Regions from separate parts of the Lelliottia jeotgali genome, predicted to be linked through region 1. Evidence: predicted binding sites of a transcription regulator. Region 1 holds the regulator's gene; each other region holds the start of a gene.

Region 1 (2,272 bases):
CTGCTATGATTGCCCTTATCCGTGGACAAATTGCGCCACCATACCATTAAGTTTCAAGAGGTTATTTCACTCATGGCAATCATCGGCATTTTTTTCGGCAGCGATACCGGTAATACCGAAAACATCGCAAAAAACATTCAAAAACAGCTTGGTAAAGACGTTGCCGACGTGCATGACATTGCTAAGAGCAGCAAGGAAGATCTCGAAGGCTACGATATTCTGCTGCTCGGCATTCCGACCTGGTACTACGGCGAAGCGCAGTGTGACTGGGATGATTTCTTCCCGACGCTGGAAGAAGTCGATTTCAACGGCAAGCTCGTGGCCCTGTTTGGCTGCGGCGACCAGGAAGACTACGCGGAATACTTCTGTGATGCGCTGGGGACTATTCGCGACATCATTGAACCACGCGGTGCCGCGATCGTCGGCCACTGGCCAACGGCGGGCTATCATTTCGAAGCCTCTAAAGGCCTGGCGGACGACGATCACTTTGTCGGACTGGCGATTGACGAAGACCGTCAGCCAGAATTGACCGCAGAGCGCGTCGACAAGTGGGTAAAACAGATCCGCGAAGAACTGCACCTCGACGATATTCTGAACGCCTGATCAAATCTGTGAGGCATGGCGATTTACGCCATGCCTCATTGATAGATAATTCCAATCAAAATAATTGCTACAAATTTTTAACTTTTGTGTTCATACCTGTACAATGTCCCAGGGTTACAGTGGATGCCATCGAACAAGTTTGTTGGTGATACCACGTTTTTATAAGCATACTTTGCTTGAGACTTGCAGTTTTCATTTAGGCATGGCAGTTCTATAATGAGACGCATTATCCCAACTGCATTTTCTTTCATTTCCTCTAAAGAAGTGAACCGTTTAGCAACAGGACAGATTCCGCATGACTGACAACAATACCGCATTAAAGAAGGCTGGCCTGAAAGTGACGCTTCCTCGTTTAAAAATCCTGGAAGTTCTGCAAGGACCGGACAACCATCACGTCAGTGCGGAAGACTTATACAAACGTCTGATCGACATGGGCGAAGAGATTGGACTGGCGACCGTATACCGCGTTCTGAACCAGTTTGATGACGCCGGAATTGTCACCCGCCACAATTTTGAAGGCGGTAAATCCGTTTTCGAACTGACGCAGCAGCATCACCACGATCACCTGATTTGCCTCGACTGCGGCAAGGTGATTGAGTTTAGCGATGACTCTATCGAAGCACGTCAGCGTGAAATCGCCACTCGTCATGGCATCCGTCTGACCAACCATAGCCTGTATCTGTATGGTCACTGTGCTGAAGGCGATTGCCGCGAAAACGAGCACGCTCACGATACAAAATAATCGTGTTTTCATACTCTGAGCCAACCTGACGGTTGGCTTTTTTTTGCCTGAAATAAATGCAAAAACGCCCGGCGAGCTTTCGCTGCCGGGCGTTAATCAACGCGAATTACTGCGCGTTATTGTTGCGAATCTCCTGCCAGAGCTGACCGCAATCGGCTTTCACCGCTTCGCCATTACCCGTCTTACGCGCCTGGATACAGGCCTGGTAATCCATCACGCGGACGTTTTCCTGCGTGGCGAACTGCTCATGTGCCTTTTCTTTCTTCAGTACCGTCAACACGCTCTGACAGGCCTGGATTTTTTCCGGCGAGCCTTCAGCGGTATTGATACAGGTGCTGTAAGCCTCTTTGAGACGAGAATCTTCTTTCGGGGCCTGAGGCTGAGCGCACGCAGCCAGTCCTGATGCCAGTACTGCGACAATGACTAATTTCTTCAACATGTCGGTCTCCATTCCGGCGGGAATGTCCCGCCGGACAGTTCATCAGAAGATGGTAAATGGCGCGATAACCATGAATTTCACGTCACGCTCATCCTGGAAGATGTTGCCGTAACCGCCTGCATAGCTTGGAATGTCGGAATGGTTGTCATACTGCGTGAAGTGCAGTTTGAACATAGTGCCTTTAGCGCGACCGTCCTGCAGGGTGTACATCGCATCGAGACTGTAAGAAGACTCTTTCAGACGATAGTTAGGATCGTAGTAAGCGTCTGGCGTCGCCATGTCACCCGGCTTCGCATCCCATGCGTAAGCGTAGGAAGCACCCACTGCCCAGCCCGGAAGATTCCAGTTTTTCAGGTCATACATCGCACCGAAGAAGAGTGCTTTTTCGCCGTCGGCGTTGAAGTCAGAGCGGTTATCCCACCAGATATCCAGACGACCGTTGGACGATGCATAGGTTGGCGTCATACGCTGAAGGAAGTAGCCCTGCT
Region 2 (2,272 bases), on a different contig from region 1:
ACGTAGAAGCTCATGTGCAGCATCCAGCTCATATAGTCATACTGCGGTGGAATGCTGGCGTGGCCCCAGGCGTAGAAGAAGAACTGCAAATACCACATCAGGCCGCCGAGTGCCGACAGCAGCACGTTGGTGATGATCAGGTTTTTTGCCAGCGAGAAGTCGGCTTTTACCGACAGATTCTTCACTTTTGCCAGACGAATGAAGCAGAAGCCGAGGTTAACCAGCGCACCGCCTCCCATGATGACTACGTAGCTTGGCAACGCGACGTACAGCGGGTCCACGCCAAGCGCAGCGGCAGCTTCATGCATCGGTTTGGCGGCGTTCATCGCAAATGACATCCCGGCGGAGAAAATACCGCACATTACCGCCAGGATCAGACCTTTCTTCAGATTGAACTCTTCCGCGCGAATCCCCATTTTGCGCTCTTTCAACTGACCTGCGCGGGTGACAATCCCCACGCCGACCACCGCCACCAGCACGCCCAGCAGCGTCATCTGGCCGCCTTTGGTGTTGATCAGCACGTCGAAATTACCGTTCAGGATTGGCGTCATCAGGGTGCCGACAATCAGGGTGATGCCAATCGCAATCCCGATGCCCATCGACATGCCGAGATAGCGCATGGTCAGGCCATAGTTGATATTGCCGATGCCCCACATCGCGCCGAACAGAAACACCGGCAGCAGCGTCGAGGCGCTAAAGGAGGAGAAATATCCCCAGAAATCGGGCAACAGCATGGCACTGATAGTCCACGGCAGGATCAGCCAGGAAACCGTACCGCCGACAGACCACATGGTTTCCCATGACCAATGTTTGACCTTTTTAAACGGGGCATAGAAACAGGCTGCACTGGCTGCGCCTATCAAATGCCAGAAAATACCCATCGTAATCGCATGATTCATTTTTACATCCTCATCGTTTTTATAGGCCGGTGGCTTCCCTCCGACTCCGATGAGTTTAAAAATTAAGCGGCGAGCGAACCTTCAGAAGGTTGCCGTACTTTTCTTGTCTATGGCAATCAGCGCGTTAACCGCGTGAGCAGACTCACAAATTCGCGTTTGCAGCAAAATGAATAACCTTATAAAAACTACGGCATTGATAATCATTTTCAATATCATTTAATTAACTATAATGAACCAACTGCTTACGCGGCATTAACAGCTGTGCCGCCCGACAATAATGGAGAGGATTATGAGTTATACACTGCCATCCCTGCCGTATGCCTATGACGCACTGGAACCGCATTTCGACAAGCAGACGATGGAAATCCATCACACTAAACATCACCAGACTTATGTGAACAACGCGAACGCAGCGCTGGAAAGCCTGCCAGAATTCGCCAGCCTGTCTGCTGAAGAGCTGATCACCAAACTGGATCAACTGCCGGCTGACAAGAAAACCGTTCTGCGTAACAACGCGGGCGGTCACGCTAACCACAGCCTGTTCTGGAAAGGCCTGAAAACCGGCACTACCCTGCAGGGCGATCTGAAAGCCGCTATCGAGCGCGATTTCGGTTCCGTGGACAACTTCAAAGCAGAATTCGAAAAAGCGGCAGCGACCCGTTTCGGTTCTGGCTGGGCTTGGCTGGTACTGAAAGGTGACAAACTGGCTGTGGTTTCTACCGCGAACCAGGATTCCCCGCTGATGGGTGAAGCAATCTCTGGTGCGTCTGGCTTCCCAATCGTGGGTCTGGACGTGTGGGAACACGCTTACTACCTGAAGTTCCAGAACCGTCGCCCGGACTACATCAAAGCCTTCTGGGATGTCGTCAACTGGGACGAAGCAGCCGCGCGTTTCGCTGCTAAAAAATAAGGTTGCACTAGCGCCTGCGAGAAGCGAGTCTGATGACTCGCTTTTTTTGTATCTGCAGAAAGGAGCCACGATACATGCAGCATCCGGTGAATGTGTTTACAGGCAAGATCAGGGACTACGACGGCAGCCGGCCGAGCGCGATTGCTAAAGTGCAGGTCGACGGCGAACTGACTCTGACCGAGCTCGGGCTGGCGGGGGATGAGCAGGCCGAGAAAAAAATCCACGGCGGGCCGGAGCGCGCGCTGTGCCATTATCCGCGTGAGCACTACTCGCACTGGGCGCGGGAATTCCCCGAGCAGGCAGAGCTTTTTGTTGCGCCAGCATTTGGTGAGAATCTGTCGACCGAGGGTCTGACCGAGAAAAACGTCTTTATCGGCGACATTTTTCGCTGGGGCGATACGTTGATTCAAGTCACGCAGCCGCGCTCGCCGTGCTTTAAGCTGAACTACCACTTCGGCATCAG
Region 3 (2,272 bases), 150 kb from region 1:
GAGCAGGGTGTCATTGAAGTTTTGCTCGCCGTGGGTACCGTTGAAGCGTACCGACCAGCCGTTATCCCAGTTGTGCGACAGGTTGGCGAACACTTTGCGCGATTCGATGGAATACCCGGTCCAGTCCGCCGAGGTGTTAACGTTGCGATCGTAATGGGTACGCGAACCGTTGCTGTACAGGCTCGGCAAGCCGCCCCAGGTTGGATTGGCGGTGTTGGTTTGCTGATAATCCCAGCCGAGCGAAAGGGTGGTGTTGTCCGTCAGATCCGCATCCATCACGCCATAAAGGAATTTTTTGCGCTTACCGTAGCGATCCAGCCAGCTGTCCTGATCCTGATATCCGGCGATCACGCGCCCGCGCAGGCTGCCGTCAGAGTTGAGCGGGGCAGACAGGTCGGCGACGTAGCGCTGTTTATTCCAGCTGCCGTAGCTGGCGCTGACGTTGCCGGTGACGGTCTTGCTGTCGGCACGTTTACGCACCATATTCACCGACGCCCCCGGATCGCCCGCGCCGGTCATCAGGCCTGCCGCGCCGCGCACCACTTCGATACGATCGTAAATCGCCGTGTCTTCCGTGGCATCACCGAAGTTCCACGCGTCACCCATTGATGTCGGGATGTCGTCGTAAGAGAAGTTGGTGATTTCAAACCCGCGCGAGAAGTAGTTCGAACGCTCGCTGTCAATTTGCTGGGACGACACGCCGGTGGCGTTGGTCAACACCTCGTCGATATTTTGCAGATCCTGATCTTTCATTCGCTGCTGCGTCACCACGCTTACCGACTGCGGAATATCGCGCGGAGCCAGCAGCATTTTGGTCCCCGCACGCGTCGTTTTGACCGCGTAATCCTGTTGTTCAGATGCGGCGGTACTGGCATCCCCGTAAACCACCATCTCCTGTTCGCTTTTGTTCTCTGCCGCCAGCGCCGGGTGAACAACGGTCTGGATCGCCAGCGCAATAAGTGAAACCGTGAACGGTTTCGTTAATTCCCTGCCATTAAAAGAGGTCATTTTTCCTGTCCGGAAGTGTTGTTGTGTAGTTATTTAAATGAGAATCGGAATCATAAGTATTTAATGAATTAAGAGCAGGCTAATTTATCGGGTAAATGTAACGAGATGTGTGATCGTGGAGAAAGCGTGGCGAAGGACATGAAAATTTAGATCGTGACCGCTCTCGCAGTTCTGTTTTGATCAGCAGGATCTTTGTTTTGTAATCGATTACTTTTTGTTTGATGTGTTTTGTAATCGATTACTTTTTTACAGGTGAGGCTTATCATGGTGTCAACAACTGAAAGTGGTGGAAAGGCGATAGCGCAGCACCGGCTGCTGGTTCCGCGGCTGTCGCTGATGATGTTTTTACAGTTTTTTATCTGGGGTAGCTGGTCGGTCACGCTTGGGCTGGTGATGACCCAGCACAACATGTCGCTGCTCATTGGTGATGCGTTTTCCGCAGGTCCGATTGCGTCCATTCTGTCGCCGTTTGTGCTCGGGATGCTGGTAGACCGCTTCTTTCCTTCGCAAAAGGTGATGGCGGTAATGCACCTGGCCGGCGCGGCGATATTGTGGTTCGTGCCTGGCGCACTGATCGCTGAAAACGGCGCTCTGCTGATTGGCCTGCTGTTTGGCTACACGCTCTGCTACATGCCGACGCTGGCGCTAACCAACAACATCGCGTTTCACAGCCTGGCGAACGTCGATAAAACCTTCCCGGTGGTGCGCGTCTTTGGCACCATCGGCTGGATTGTGGCCGGGATTTTCATTGGCGTAACGGGTGTTTCAGCCAGCGTAACGATTTTCCAGGTCGCAGCCGTCAGTTCTGTTCTGCTGGCCGCCTATAGCCTGACGCTGCCGCACACGCCAGCCCCAGCTAAAGGGTTGCCGGTTGCCGTGCGCGATCTGTTCTGCGCGGATGCCTTTGCGCTGCTCAAAACCCGCCACTTCTTTATCTTCTCCTTGTGCGCGATGCTGATCTCCGTGCCGCTCGGCACGTATTACGCCTACACCGCGTCATATCTGGCTGATGCAGGGATTCAGGATGTCAGCACCGCCATGTCGTTCGGGCAGATGTCTGAGATCGTCTTTATGCTGGTGATCCCGCTGCTGTTCCGCCGCCTCGGCGTCAAATACATGCTGCTGATTGGCATGTTGGCGTGGTTTGTGCGCTATGCGTTTTTTGCGCTCGGTGTGAGTGAAGAGGGGCGTTTCTTGCTGTATCTCGGCATTCTGCTCCACGGTGTGTGCTACGACTTCTTCTTTGTTGTCGGCTTTATCTATA

The links. The regulator Fur, encoded in region 1, represses iron uptake genes when iron is present. The targets are predictions, from matches to a motif close to ATAATAATGAGAACNACTATCAA.
Region 2: the regulator Fur is predicted to act here: its motif matches at 1,093-1,115, upstream of sodA (superoxide dismutase [Mn]).
Region 3: the regulator Fur is predicted to act here: its motif matches at 1,046-1,068, upstream of fhuE (ferric-rhodotorulic acid/ferric-coprogen receptor FhuE).

What each region holds. Positions count from the first base shown of each region.
Region 1 covers NZ_JAENMQ010000004.1:3,886-6,157, forward strand. The annotation lists gene fldA (flavodoxin FldA) at 73-603, shown strand; gene fur (ferric iron uptake transcriptional regulator) at 899-1,345, shown strand; gene chiQ (ChiQ/YbfN family lipoprotein) at 1,452-1,781, opposite strand; gene chiP (chitoporin ChiP) at 1,827-2,272, opposite strand, start outside.
Region 2 covers NZ_JAENMQ010000016.1:58,850-61,121, reverse strand. The annotation lists gene rhaT (L-rhamnose/proton symporter RhaT) at 1-899, opposite strand, end outside; gene sodA (superoxide dismutase [Mn]) at 1,189-1,809, shown strand; gene yiiM (6-hydroxyaminopurine reductase) at 1,884-2,272, shown strand, end outside.
Region 3 covers NZ_JAENMQ010000004.1:155,356-157,627, reverse strand. The annotation lists gene fhuE (ferric-rhodotorulic acid/ferric-coprogen receptor FhuE) at 1-1,008, opposite strand, end outside; gene JBO43_RS11525 (MFS transporter) at 1,273-2,272, shown strand, end outside.